Halotia branconii CENA392: one gene and its partners. The protein of the gene in region 2 interacts with the protein of the main gene of each other region in a pairwise test. Links are inferred from orthologs where the notes say so. Each region holds a gene or a part of one and is shown on either strand. Other genes may lie near its edges.

Region 1 (4,058 bases), 3.4 Mb from region 2 along the record:
GAAGGTGGAACTTATAGTATGGATAAGTGGGATGGTTATTTAGCTTCCCGCGATCGCTTGACGGATTTCCTAGAAAAGCGTCGTCCCTCTAATCCCATTTCTTTAGCAGGTGATGTGCATTCTCATTGGGCAATGGATTTAAAGACTGACTTTGATAACCCGCGATCGCCTATAGTAGGAAGCGAATTTGTTTGTAGCTCGATTAGCTCTGGTGGAGATGGTTCTGACACAAACCCCACAGTTCAAGCTTACTTACCAGATAATCCCCACATTAAATTTTTCAATGGTCAACGAGGATATGCCCGTTGCGAATTGACTTCTAGAATGTGGAAGACGGATTATTTAGTAATGTCAGAAGTGACAACTCAATTTGGCACAATTAGTAAACGTGCTTCATTTGTGGTTGAAAACGGTCGTTTGGGAGTACAGCAAGGCTAGTTTTAGCAGCATTTTAGAGATAGGAGCGTAAGCAATACTACTCGGTTAAGGATCATTGTAGGTTGGGTTAAACGAAGTGAAACCCAAAAAAACCCCAGACATGTTGGGTTTCGTTCCTCAACCCAACCTACAAATATTAAGCTATGCCGTAAGTCGGGCAGGTATCTATGAGGATGAGGATATTTAGTGGCATATCTCATTGATACAAATATCATACTGAGAATGGCACAGCCAAATCCCAATGTGTGCTGAGGCTTTGAATGCTTAGTTTTATAGAACTCACATTTAATTACTAACAACTCTCATTAAATATTGTGTCAATGTAAACGCATCTACACCTAATTCTGTACGCTCTTGGGCTGCTAAAATAGCTGCTTGCGAATGCCACCAAGCCGCAGTCGCCACAATATCCTCAACGGCAATTTGTTTAGTAGCCGCTTGTGCCAATAATCCACCCAGTAGGCCAGTTAAGACATCACCACTACCGCCACGGGCTAAAGCCGGGGTACTTTCAGGATTAATCCAAATTAAGCCTTCAGGGTTACTAATCGCCGTTCTTGCGCCTTTTAATAGGACTACCGACCCAGTTTGGTCTGCTGCTGACCGTACAGCTTTGACTCTATCTTGTTTGGGTTCTGCAATATTAGGAAACAACCTTTGAAATTCGCCAGTATGGGGTGTGAGTACCGTTGCTGCTTGACGCTTTTGTAAGGTGGGGATTGTTCCCAATTGTGCCAAAATATTTAAACCATCAGCATCAAGAACTAAAGAGCGATCGCTATTGATTACTTGTTCGACAATAGAAGTAGCATCTAATGTTAAACCAGGGCCACAAGCGATCGCACTAAAAGAACTTAGATCAGTCTTTTCTGGTAATTGTAAATGTGCAATGGCTTTGGTTTCCGTCTCTGGACAACCAACAATCAGCGCTTCTGGCAAATGAGACACCAAAAGTTGTTTCAAAGATTCTGGTACAGCGATAGAGAGCATCCCTACACCACTAGCACGCGCCCCCAAAGCAGTTAAAATTGCCCCACCAGCATAGCGACGTGAACCACAAATTAACAGTAAATGACCTTCTTTATATTTGTAAGTAACTGACGGACGGGGTAAAGGAAGAGTAGAAAGTGCCGTTGCTTTTGTAATTTGTTTAATCTGCGGTGTATTTCCCAAAACAGCTTGCACATCAGCTAAAGGAATATCAAAATCGATTAATTCAGCTTTGCCGATATATTCTAAAGCCTGATCTTGTAAAAAACCCAGCTTCCACAAACCCAAGCAAAATGTGTGAGTAGCACGAATAGCAGTTCCCAAAACTTCGCCTGTATCGGTGTGCAAACCCGAAGGTAAATCAATACTAATAATCGGTTTATGCCAATTATTGATCTGATTAATTGTAGAAGCTATAGGATCAGCGATCGCTCTTTCTAAACCAAATCCAAATAATCCATCAATGAAAAAATCACAGTCTGATAATTGTGTACATTCTTGAAAACATGGAATACCCAAACTTTGGGCGTATTGCAAATGCTGCGATGTTAATTCCTTCAGCTTAGAAAAAGCCGAATAGATGCTAACTTCATACCCGCGAAAATGTAACTCACGGGCTACCACCAAAGCATCACCACCATTATGACCAGGGCCTACTAAAATCCCGACACGAGACTTAATAACGGGGTGTGAAGGAATTATCTCTTGGATGCGACAAGCAATTAATCCTGCCACCTTTTCCATCAAAGCCGCCACAGGCATTTTTGCTGCAAATATCCGCCCTTCAATATCCCGCATTTGTTCAGCGGTGACTACGATTTGTGAAATGTATTCTTGCCTATCATGCATCAGTTCTAAGCCCTGAATTATTCAATGTCACAACTTACGCAAAACTATGGAAAAACTAACCACATAGACGCGTCAGCGGCTTCCCGCAGGGTAGGACACAAAGTACACTAAGTTAAGAGGGTTTGGGAGAGTTCTTGCGTAAGTCCTAAATGTTTTCCCATGCCCAATGCCCCATGCCCCCTTCACTTACCGTAGTAAACCCTAGCATCACCGAAACCTAAATTTCGTAGATAGTTGTTCCATTGCGTGGCATCTTTTCGCCCAGGAAAAGGCCCTACAGCTACATGTAGCCCCAACGGCTTTTGTCTTGCAAGCACAGCACCAGGTTGTGCTACACTCCGTCCAACCTGTTCTGCAAGTGCATTCAAATTTTCTGAACTGGTAGGAATAACGACATAATATCGAGAACTACTACCCCTAGGATTGACTATATTACTGCCACTTGGGGAAGCAAGTACTTCCTGACCGTTATTGAAATTGACAATCTGTGCGCCATATATGCCGTATGATTGCAGTTGTCTAACCCGTTCTTGGGCATTTGATGGTCTGCTAAAAACTCCTGACTGAATAACAGAACGTCCTCTGTATTGCCGGATATAAGCACCAGGTTCTATTTGCTTGATTTGTTGTAGCGTTTGGTAATTATTACTCTCAACATATACTAAGTAACGCTCCCAGTTTTGGTTATATTGAGGTTGAGAGGGCTGATATTCATACTGATACTGATATTCTTGTACTGGTTGAGCAGGCTGTAAATTTTGCTCGTAAGGATAATAAGGCTGTCCTGGTTGGGAGGGTTGCAGCTGCGGTAATGGTTGCTGCCCATAATAAGTTCCTGGGACGTTTGGTGGCGGCGGTAAAGTTCCTTGAGTTAGCAAAATGCCTTGATCATTGTTGATTTGCGCTTGTGCTGGATAACTGTGGAAAATCAGCGCCAACCAACTTCCTACAAGTAAGGGCAGAATCTGAAATGTGATAAATTTACTCGATATTTGACTGGACATAGTAATAATATTTCTAGTTCGGAAACTTAATGAATGCACCGTTATAGCAACTATATAGTGTTAGCTTAGAATTAGCTTGCCCATGTTGCAATCAATATAACTGAAAAAAATTCACTAATGCATTAGCAAGGTAACGTATACGCAACTTTGAGCGATCGCAAAGCTGATTTGACTAAATAACACCGATTTTATTTTGGTTAGCCCACCATCTATTGACAACTAACAACTGACAACTGACCCGCGTAGCGTAAATAAAATTTAGAGATATGAAAAAAATCGTCGTTGGTCTTTCCGGTGGCGTTGACAGTTCCACCGCTGCTGCTATCCTACACAATCAGGGCTATGAAGTAATTGGTTTGACTCTTTGGCTAATGAAAGGCAAAGGTCAATGTTGCTCTGAAGGAATGATCGACGCGGCTTATATTTGTGAACAATTAGGCGTTCCCCATCAAATTGTCGATATGCGGGATGTCTTTCAAACCCATATTGTCGATTACCTCGTGACTGGTTATAGTGCTGGGATCACGCCTCTACCTTGCTCTCAGTGCAATAAAACTGTCAAGTTTGGGCCAATGGTGCAGTATGCCTGCGAACAATTGGGATGCGATCGCATTGCCACTGGTCATTATGCTCAAATTAACTATGACGAAGTTACTGAACGCTATCAGCTATTAAGGGCTGTTGACCGAAATAAAGACCAGTCTTATTTTCTTTACGATTTGTCTCAAGAATTACTGGCAGCAACCGTATTTCCTCTAGGTGAATTACAAAAAACCG
Region 2 (5,173 bases):
ATAGGAATGATGTATTGTTACCATATCCGGCATCTACAATCACTATTCCTGGTTGATATCCTCGCTCTCTTGTTTGGTCTATTAACTTAATTGCTATCTCTGTTTTTTTCTCAAATAGAGGGTCTTGTTTTCCTTCGGGTAATGAATCAGCGTGTTGATATAACTCTATATCTAATGGTAGGCTTTTTCTCCCATCATATAAATGAGTTGTTACCACCACTATTCCATTATCTGTCTTGCCAATTTCTCCGATATATTGTCTTCCCACACCTTCGGTAAAGTTACCACTTTTCCTATGCCCTGAATCATCAATTATCAAGCTAAATCCTCTACTGATTTTAGTCTGACTACACTTGTTCATTACCTCTAAGCGTCGTTCATTCACCTTTGTGGCCGACCAAGGGGAATCTGTCAAAAAGTGGTGTAATCGGTGGTAATTTACTCCTACGGCATTTTCTGCGAGCTGCAACAAGTTTTTCCGTTCGCTTTCTCCTAACAACCCCCCTAAATAATGTCTAAACTCCCTTTTTTGCGCTTTATGACCAAATACATCGTCAAACCTTTGACACCATTTTTCAAAGCATGGGGGCATAGCTGTGGGAGTTGTCTCTTTCATGGGGGTTAATTTGACGTAAAACCTATACTAATTCTGCATTATAGCCTTTTTTAGTCTCTTTTTTTGCCTAAGTCCCGCTAATTCCCGTTGTAGACGAGAGAGGCGTTCTGAAGGTGGAAGCTGAAGAGATTCCGCGACATCGTTTGAAATCTCAAGTAATAGTCTGCTCATCCTCTCCTCTATTGCGTTAATGACGATTCTAGGTAAATTATCACAATCTTGCCATGATGCCTTCCTCGACTTGAGATCGAACTTGAGCTTTATAGATCTCTTTGCCACGTCGAACAAATTCTTCTTTGCTATAGCGGAGTTGGCGAATTGTTATTGGGTTTGCATTATTTCAATATTATCCCTATATTTTATCTCAAACCATGAAGCCAGTGTTTGTTTGAAACAACGGTGGCGAAGAAAAGCTGTTGGATTTCTTGTGTCAATCTAGCCTACGATTGACCGTACTGCTTTAACAAGAAAGGGTAAGCAAAAATTGCCCAACTTAAAGCTATAGCTGACAGAGAAACTCCTAGCAAAATTACAACTGTCATAAACCTATTGAAATATGCTTGTAAATCTCTCTTGGTAATTCCTAAAATTACAGACGGTACTCCCAAAAGAAGACCTAAAAAGTAACCTAAGAACGCATAAATTAAAATTACATCCCAAAAACTATGAGTAGGTTCAACAGAAATTACTGATGGAGCTACTAATGCTCCCAGAAAAGCTGCTATCAAACCCACAAACACAGGTCTCCACCTAAAAACTTTTCCAAATTCAGTAATAGGTGCAAAAAGTGCAGTTAAAAAAGCTAGAAAAGCTAGAATGGAAGCCCGCGAAGAAATCTGTGCCAAATCACGTTCATGAACAATTGATGGTAGATTGATAACTCCTAAACCTAGGCACACCCAAAACAAGAAAGACCATCGTATCCACATCCAAGGATCTGCCGTAAATGGTGATTAAACTCGTGGTGAAACTGATGTATATGATTGCGACTCCTGTTTAGGAACTAGCAGTTGTAACCACTCTTCCACAGATTGAGGCCGATCTGCCCTAAGTCAGTGGTCAAAAATCAAAAAAACAAGGGAGTAGAAACCATCACCTTTGCTCCCCTGTCTCTTATTTGACTCTCTTGCCTTACTTACATCAGACCGCTAAAGACAGGCTTTACTTTGCGGTCAATCCTTTCCCCCAAGTCTTCAGCAATTGTGAGAGTCCCTGGTTTGCAGCGCTTAACATTTACAATTATTCCCTGTGCGCCTTCTGCTTCTAAATCTTCTACGTAGCCTTTAAGTGCCACTTTCGCATCAGCAGAACTTAAAAATGGCCCAAAATAGTAGGTACAACGCGGATTTTGCGTTACTATTTCCACCCACCAAGCTAAGCCGAGACTGTTAAATGTGTTAATCAAAGATTCTTTCAGGTTATCCCAAATTGTTTTCATAGTTGTTGCTGATTGATCAACGTGGTACTAAATTTTAAACAACGATATTTTACTTTTACATTTCTTTATACTCTTTTCCTCTTAATTTTTAAAGAGGTTTTTGTAATTTATCTAGGTACAACGTGTTTAGCGATCGCTGGCGATAAATCTCATAAAGCGCCATACCTGCGGCTACTGAAGCGTTCAGGCTAGGGGTCTTACCCATCAGGGGGATTGATACCAGTACATCGCAGGAGCGTTGTGTCAACAGACTCAGACCTTCACCTTCAGAGCCAATTACCAAAGCGATCGGGCCACTGAACTTGACTGCATGTAGAGGTTCACTGCCAGCAGCGGCAGTACCATAAATCCAAAAACCAGCCTCTTTCAATTCTTCTAAGGCGCGGCTGAGGTTGACTACTCTGGCGACAGTAAAATTTTCTAAAGCACCTGCTGCCACTTTGACAACGGTAGAAGTGATTCCTGATGCCCTTCTTTGAGGTATGACTAATCCCTGAGCGCCTATAGCTTCGGCGGTGCGAATAATTGCACCTAAGTTATGGGGATCAGTGATGCCATCAGCTACTACAATTACAGGGTCAGTTACTGATTTTGTTTGTTCAATCAAATCTGGCAATTCAATGTAGGTATAGGGAGCTATTTGTGCTGCTATACCTTGGTGATTAGCACCGTTGGTAATTTGGTCTAAGCGCTTTGGTTCTACTTCGTCAATGACTGTGCCATTGTCTTTAGCTTGGAGAATCAAATGATGAAAACGGGGATCATAGCGTAGGCGAGGAGTAACCCAAATGCGATTCAGTTCTCGCTCACTTTCTAAAGCACTCAAAACGGGATGACGACCATAAATCAAGTCGTTATCTTCTGTGTGTTTTAGAGATGGAGATGGATGAGAAAAATCGCGGTGTGGGCGTGGGCTATTGGATAGAGAATTACTATCCCCTTTTTTATGTTTAGGACTAGGAGTGTGAATCGAATTAGCGATGACACGCTTAGTCTTAATTTTCAGCGGTTGCCCACGGTTTGGTTCGCCAGAAGTCTTGATTTTTCTTGGTTTATTTTGCATATCAGTTTTGGGTATAGCTTGTGGGTGGGCTTCCAGATTCCTTGAATTTACCGGATCTCAACTGTTGAATTTCCTTTCATAAGATGGAGTTGCCCACTATTTCTCTAAGTGAAGTTTTTGCAACAGTTCGGTTAAGCGTTGGGAATCGGTGAGATAAAGATAGCCAATTAAAGTTTCTAGACTAGTTGCCTGTTGATAGATATCGGGATCAACTCGTTTTGGGCGTTTTGTGGCAGCGTTACGACCTCGTCGGACAATTTCTAATTCTGTTTTTGTGAGATCAGGGATTAGCGATCGCAAATGAAGTGCCTGGGTTTCGGCTCTTACCTGTGCTACTACCAAATGATGGTAGGTGTCTGTCCGCTGTAATGGCAGTAGATAGAACATCCTAACATACAATTCATAAATTGCATCTCCTAAATACGCTAAGGCAGCAGGAGAAATTTGTTGTAATTGTGTCTGGGAAATCTCTTGTGGTAATTGGGCTGTAGTTGCCAAGAATGCTTGGGTCAAAGATGAATTTAGCTGAGGGGCTTCATCTTGTTGTCCATCTAATAGCTTTTCCTCCTTTGACTTCACAAGTTAATCATTCCTGAATGGGCTAAATTCAAAAGGCAGTAAAAATATTTACTCTTTTTTGGATATGCCATGCTGGTATATCTAGCATAATCAACACTATCAAAATTAATGATTAAATTTTATCTTTTTTAATTGAACTTGTACTGAAAACTCATCTTTATATAGGACTCCTATTTGATTTTTGAACACGATTCAGTGCATATCTATCCCTTCTTAACTGTTCCCTGTTTCCTGTTTCCTGTTCCCTACCTACACAAATAAATTCACCGAATCAAACCGGATTACTATAGTATTAGGACTTACGCAATAACTCTCTGAAACTCCTATTTCTTTGTGTCCTCTGCGGTTATATTTTCCGTTACCTATGCGTTAGTCATAAATAGTCTCCTTTATTTGACAAGTAGTCATTTAAAATATCAAATATTTGATAGACTAAAAATACAAATTATTTAGTTATACATGCCTAAAAACCCTGCTATCTTTCAGTATAGCTAAAGGCTACAAAGTTTTTTTGTGTATATCTATCCTTTATTTTGACATATTGAGATATACTTATTTTCTTGGCAATATGCTGACATTTTAGATCTGCTGGCTTTTGTCCCTCTCTCACAAGGAGAGAGGTTGTTTGCCAGCGTCTCTAAAAATTAAGCTATCCAGATCAAGCATTCGGATAGCTAAATTGAACTCTCTAATCAAACGATCAATACTACTTGATATTTTCTAGCGCTGCGTCAACTGAAGTTTGCAGCGAAAGAAACTTCTCTAAGCGAACAAGTTTGACTGTCTGAGTTACTCTTGCATTAGTGACAATTTGCAAAGTGCCATCTGCGGTTTGAGCTTGTTTGGCTAGCTGCACGAGCGCGCCCAAGCCAGAGCTATCAACAAAGTCGATTTGTGAGAGATCCAAGATAATGTGCTTTGGTCCCTCATCAATTTTGTTACCGAGTACTTTGCGAAATGTCGGTTCAGAAAATGCATCTAACAAACCTGTGAGGCGGAATAGCTGACAGTTATCCCGGACTTCACGAGTGCCTCTTAGGCTCACGGTTAGATTAAGTGGCTCAGCAATAATTCCCTCCTCATCATTAAAGTGAACGCTCAAGTATAGATGGTTTTTGTGCAAATTGTCTAGAACCTGCTGGAGTAGGCGAGGTAGGGGAAGCAGGGGAAGAAGCAGAGGGGCAGGGAGCAGGGAGCAGGGGAGGCAGGGGAAGCAGGGGAAGCAGAGGGAGAAAATAACCTATGTCCCATACCCTATGCTCTATGCCCTATAGTCGCTTGACGTGCTGTTTGCATTGCTTGGACAAATTGTTCAAACAAGTAATCAGCATCGTGAGGGCCGGGACTGGCTTCTGGGTGATATTGTACGGAAAATATCGGCAGAGATTTGTGACGTACCCCAGCAACGGTGCGATCGTTGAGGTTAAGGTGACTGATTTCTACAACTGTCTCAGGTAATGAATCTGGGTTGATCGCA
Region 3 (4,096 bases), 4.1 Mb from region 2 along the record:
ATCAGTGTCAAAAGCTGGAGATGGGACTGCTATTTTATTTCGGTTTTTTTTGAACTTTGATTTCTGACTAGCGTTACTACTATTTATAAGTATAAATATTTATACTGATGAAATACACTACTCTAGCCCCTAGCCTCTAGTTCCTAGCTCCTTTTCCTGACTGGAATGTATTACATACAAGCGAAAAGCACTATAAGAATAGCTTGTAGTTTAAAAAAAAATAATTAATTTATCTCATGAATTTAGGATTTATACATTTTTGTATGCAGATCCGCAAGCTCTTATGGGAATACTAAGCATGACCATAAGTTAAACGATAAATACGGAAATCGGTAACTGTTTAACTTTTTTAGGCTAGCTTTTGGTGCTTAACTATCCGGATTTTTCCTCTAAAAACTGTAGAGAATTAATAGGGTTAAGTAAACGGGCAACTTTCTATGAAAATTCAGTTTTATACATATAAAAACTTTATATGCACTTAATTATTAGGCTCTTAAAACGGGTTTTTTACACTTTTGACTACCTTCTGGTAACAAAAGTGATGTTGCCAGAAAGCTGATGTTTATTGGTTAAAACGGTTTAATAATCGACAAACAAGCATCTGCTCAAATAAAGTCGAGGACTGATTTACCGATACATCAAAACAATGAGTTAATCAGCACAACCATGATACAAGTAGATGAAAAAAAATTACCAATAATTACTAGGTAACTGAAATTCATTTATGAGCCTTAACAGTCAAGATGATCCACCAGAGGACAAGTTTATGTCAATCCTCAGTTAAATTATATTTTTTTTGAGTGCAGGTGTTCTAAAAATTTGGCGGTTTGCTGGATTAAGAGATATAACCTGCAAGAGTATTGTTCTGTTGAGACGCTTTGAGTCAATGTCTTCACCCATCATAGCTAACCTCAGGCAGAAAACTAGTAGATGCCAATCGTGACCGAATAACAGTATTTCATTGATTTCTGAATCTGAATAATAAGGACAACAATGTTAGTGAATTTTGTGGATGAGCGTGGTAGCGGTAGATAGAACGAGTGTGGAATCCTCCCTCGACTATCGGTGAAAATTTTGTAGTGCTGTAATCAAGTTAGGATCTCTTGGGTATGACACTGATAGTATTAGTCAGTTAATGATGCGGTGTGGGGCGATTTGTCTATTCAGCCTCATAAATTCAATAACCCATTGCATCCAAATTCAGTCATTCATAATCATCAGATGCTAATTTAAATATCAGACAGTATTTTTTCCCAACTTCAGAAAAAATACTCAAATGGTAGTAATAAATTCACTGATGACACAATTAAAAGGTATAATTTCAGCTTGACGATCGCCCTCATCTCCATAAGTCAAATGCACGTTGAGATAAACATGAGGCTTACAGGGCATTCGTTCAGCCCACTCAATCGCTACAATACCTGGCATTACCTCAAGACCTTCCCAGTAAGTTTCTAGGTTTAAGGCTAAAACCTCTTGTGGTTCTAAGCGATATAAATCCAAATGGTAAAGCGGTAAGCGTCCTTCGGTATACTCATTAATCAGAGTAAAAGTAGGGCTAACAATTGGTTCGCTGATAGCTAAACCTTGTCCAATACCTTGTACTAATGTAGTTTTGCCAGCGCCTAAATCACCCTCTAGCAAGATGACACTACCGACACTAAGATTTTGACCAAGAGTCATTCCTAAACGTAGCGTCGCTTGTGCATCTGCAAGAAATATTTTCATTTCCCATCGCGAGTTTTGTGATGAGTTCTACTGTACCAACGTAACAAAACTTGTGCTAGTTTTTGGGGATTGTGACGTACAAAACCTGTTTCGTCTTCATATAAGATATTCGCTGGCACAATCCGTCGCCCTAATAAAGAGACAGCTTCTCTATCTAAGAAGACAGGATGGGAGTTTTGTTGGGCGTAGCGGATGAGTGATTGCTCAGAGGGAGATTTTTTATGTACTAATACAGCATCAAAAAGCTGTCTATGCCCGCAAGCAGTATCTATTGCTCTGATGTGGTCAGCAACTGTGTATCCTTGAGTTTCTCCCGGTTGGGTCATGATATTGCAGACATAGATACGTGGGGCTTGTGTCGCAGCGATCGCATCGGCAATTTCTGGTACAAGTAAATTAGGAATTAAGCTCGTATAAAGACTACCTGGGCCAATAATAATGTAATCGGCTTCTTTAATTGCCTTAATAGCTGCTGGTACTGCTGGAGGATTAGCAGGAATGCAGCCAATTTTGACAACTTTTCCCCCCGCTTTGGGAATACTTGACTCGCCCTCAATCCGGCGACCATCAGCTAATTCTGCCCAAAGACGAACATCACTCAAAGTTGCTGGCAAAACTTGCCCGCGCACGGCTAGCACTTTAGAACTGGCTGCAACTGCCCGTTCTAAGTCGCCAGTAATATCACTCATTGCCGTTAAAAACAAGTTACCAAAACTGTGACCTGTCAATCCATCCCCAGCCCGAAAGCGATATTGAAATAATTCTGTTAATAACTTTTCTTCATCTGCTAAAGCTGCCAAACAATTACGAATATCCCCTGGTGGTAAAACTCCAAATTCTTGGCGTAACCTTCCAGAAGACCCACCATCATCAGCTACAGTTACAATTGCAGTAATATTAGCACTGTATGTTTTGAGTCCTCTCAGTAAGGTAGAAAGTCCTGTACCTCCACCAATCACGACGATTTTTGGCCCTCTATATAATCGCCGATAAGCCAGCAGGACATCAATTAGTTCTTCTTCACCTTCTGGTCTTAATACCTTAGTAATTGAACTGACGGTGCGAGTTTGCCCCCACAGCAGCAACAGCAAGCCGCCAAGCAGCACTAAAGGCCCACTGATATAGTTGGGTAAGAGGTCAGTAATCACTCCTAAAAAACCCTTAACCAACTCAATCATCCAAAAAATCGGGGTGAGCTTAATCCAAATAGCTAACCCCAAACTAGCTAGCAGTACACCTCCAACACTAATCAACAACCAACGTTTGACAGAGAGTCCAGGGGATAACCATTTGAACCACTGGTTGACCCGATAGGAAGTTCGACTACGTGACCGTTTTTGCAAAGTGTTGAGGGCTTGTCTAAGAAAACCGATTGACATACCTAATTGGGAGCAGGGGGGAACAAACTAATGATTAACAGAAAATGTACACTACCTGGTTTTAACACCAAGTGGCACATTATTAAATTTTTCTGTGTGATTAGATTAAAAGTGAGTCGTTAAAGTTGCCAGTGTTCCCCATAAAACAGTACCCTGACTTGATAAAAGTGAGTTTAATGGAAAAACGAATTTTAGGACTAGATCCAGGACTGGCAATTTTAGGATTTGGAGCAATTAACTGTACACAGGCTGCTACTAAAGGACAAAACACAGCAGTCAATATGCTAGATTTTGGCGTAATTCGGACATCGGCAGATGCAGAAATGGGACAACGCCTATGTACAATATTTGACGATTTACACACCCTGATTCAAGAATTACAACCAGATTTGGTTGCGATCGAGAAATTGTTTTTCTATCGTATGTCAAGTACAATCCTCGTGGCACAAGCAAGAGGTGTAGTTATGTTGACTTTAGCGCAACATAATTTACCATATATAGAATTTACTCCTGCTCAAATCAAACAAGCTTTAACAGGCTACGGTAATGCAGATAAATCAGAAGTTCAAGATGCGGTGGCGCGGGAGTTAAATTTAGCAGAAATTCCCCAGCCAGATGATGCTGCTGATGCTTTGGCGGTGGCTTTAACAGCGTGGTTCCAGGTGTAAAACTGTAAAATGAGAATAATTATATTGAACTGAAAAGCAAATAGTTACGAATTATATAGTTATTGGGACGATCGCCTGAACCAATAAACTGTAATTTGGGATGAGCGATCGCTTTTTGCTGTCTGAATTTTTTAGTATTAAAGAGTAGTGTATTAACTTGCTACTTTTTTTATTTTTGAAAAAATTCAGTACACCTCAAAGATTCTTGTTCCCTGTTTCCTGTTCCCCGCCCACGCAAGTAATTTCACCAAATCAAATCGGATTCCTATATCATTCAGCTATGTTAGAAATAATACGCCCAACTGATAAATAAATATTTTC

The links.
Region 1: the proteins of rlmB (region 2) and QI031_RS15730 interact in binary tests that used the Escherichia coli proteins (3 or more experiments, as listed by UniProt). The link is inferred for Halotia branconii CENA392 from one-to-one orthologs.
Region 3: the proteins of rlmB (region 2) and tsaE interact in binary tests that used the Escherichia coli proteins (3 or more experiments, as listed by UniProt). The link is inferred for Halotia branconii CENA392 from one-to-one orthologs.

The regions. Positions count from the first base shown.
Region 1 is NZ_CP124543.1:3,594,159-3,598,216, reverse strand. The notes cover bases 1-2,962. They hold QI031_RS15730 (NAD(P)H-hydrate dehydratase), read right to left. Parts: upstream 2,278-2,962; coding sequence 724-2,277; downstream 1-723. Other genes in these bases: QI031_RS15725 (hypothetical protein), read right to left, coding at 2,460-2,962; QI031_RS15735 (alkaline phosphatase D family protein), read left to right, coding at 1-438. Also shown: more of QI031_RS15725, read right to left, coding at 2,963-3,281; tRNA 2-thiouridine(34) synthase MnmA, read left to right, coding at 3,548-4,058. UniProt on the Escherichia coli protein: Bifunctional enzyme that catalyzes the epimerization of the S- and R-forms of NAD(P)HX and the dehydration of the S-form of NAD(P)HX at the expense of ADP, which is converted to AMP.
Region 2 is NZ_CP124543.1:209,179-214,351, reverse strand. The notes cover bases 1,131-4,109. They hold rlmB (23S rRNA (guanosine(2251)-2'-O)-methyltransferase RlmB), read right to left. Parts: upstream 3,118-4,109; coding sequence 2,143-3,117; downstream 1,131-2,142. Other genes in these bases: QI031_RS00995 (Mini-ribonuclease 3), read right to left, coding at 3,214-3,696; QI031_RS01005 (DUF1816 domain-containing protein), read right to left, coding at 1,752-2,054; QI031_RS01010 (hypothetical protein), read right to left, coding at 1,131-1,545. In the rest of the region: QI031_RS01015 (IS701 family transposase), read right to left, coding at 1-616; more of QI031_RS01010, read right to left, coding at 1,057-1,130; QI031_RS00990 (STAS domain-containing protein), read right to left, coding at 4,403-4,798; carA (glutamine-hydrolyzing carbamoyl-phosphate synthase small subunit), read right to left, coding at 4,951-5,173. UniProt on the Escherichia coli protein: Specifically methylates the ribose of guanosine 2251 in 23S rRNA.
Region 3 is NZ_CP124543.1:4,311,725-4,315,820, reverse strand. The notes cover bases 1-3,000. They hold tsaE (tRNA (adenosine(37)-N6)-threonylcarbamoyltransferase complex ATPase subunit type 1 TsaE), read right to left. Parts: upstream 1,729-3,000; coding sequence 1,273-1,728; downstream 1-1,272. Other genes in these bases: QI031_RS18995 (gluconeogenesis factor YvcK family protein), read right to left, coding at 1,725-3,000. Outside these bases: more of QI031_RS18995, read right to left, coding at 3,001-3,107; crossover junction endodeoxyribonuclease RuvC, read left to right, coding at 3,284-3,775. UniProt on the Escherichia coli protein: Required for the formation of a threonylcarbamoyl group on adenosine at position 37 (t(6)A37) in tRNAs that read codons beginning with adenine.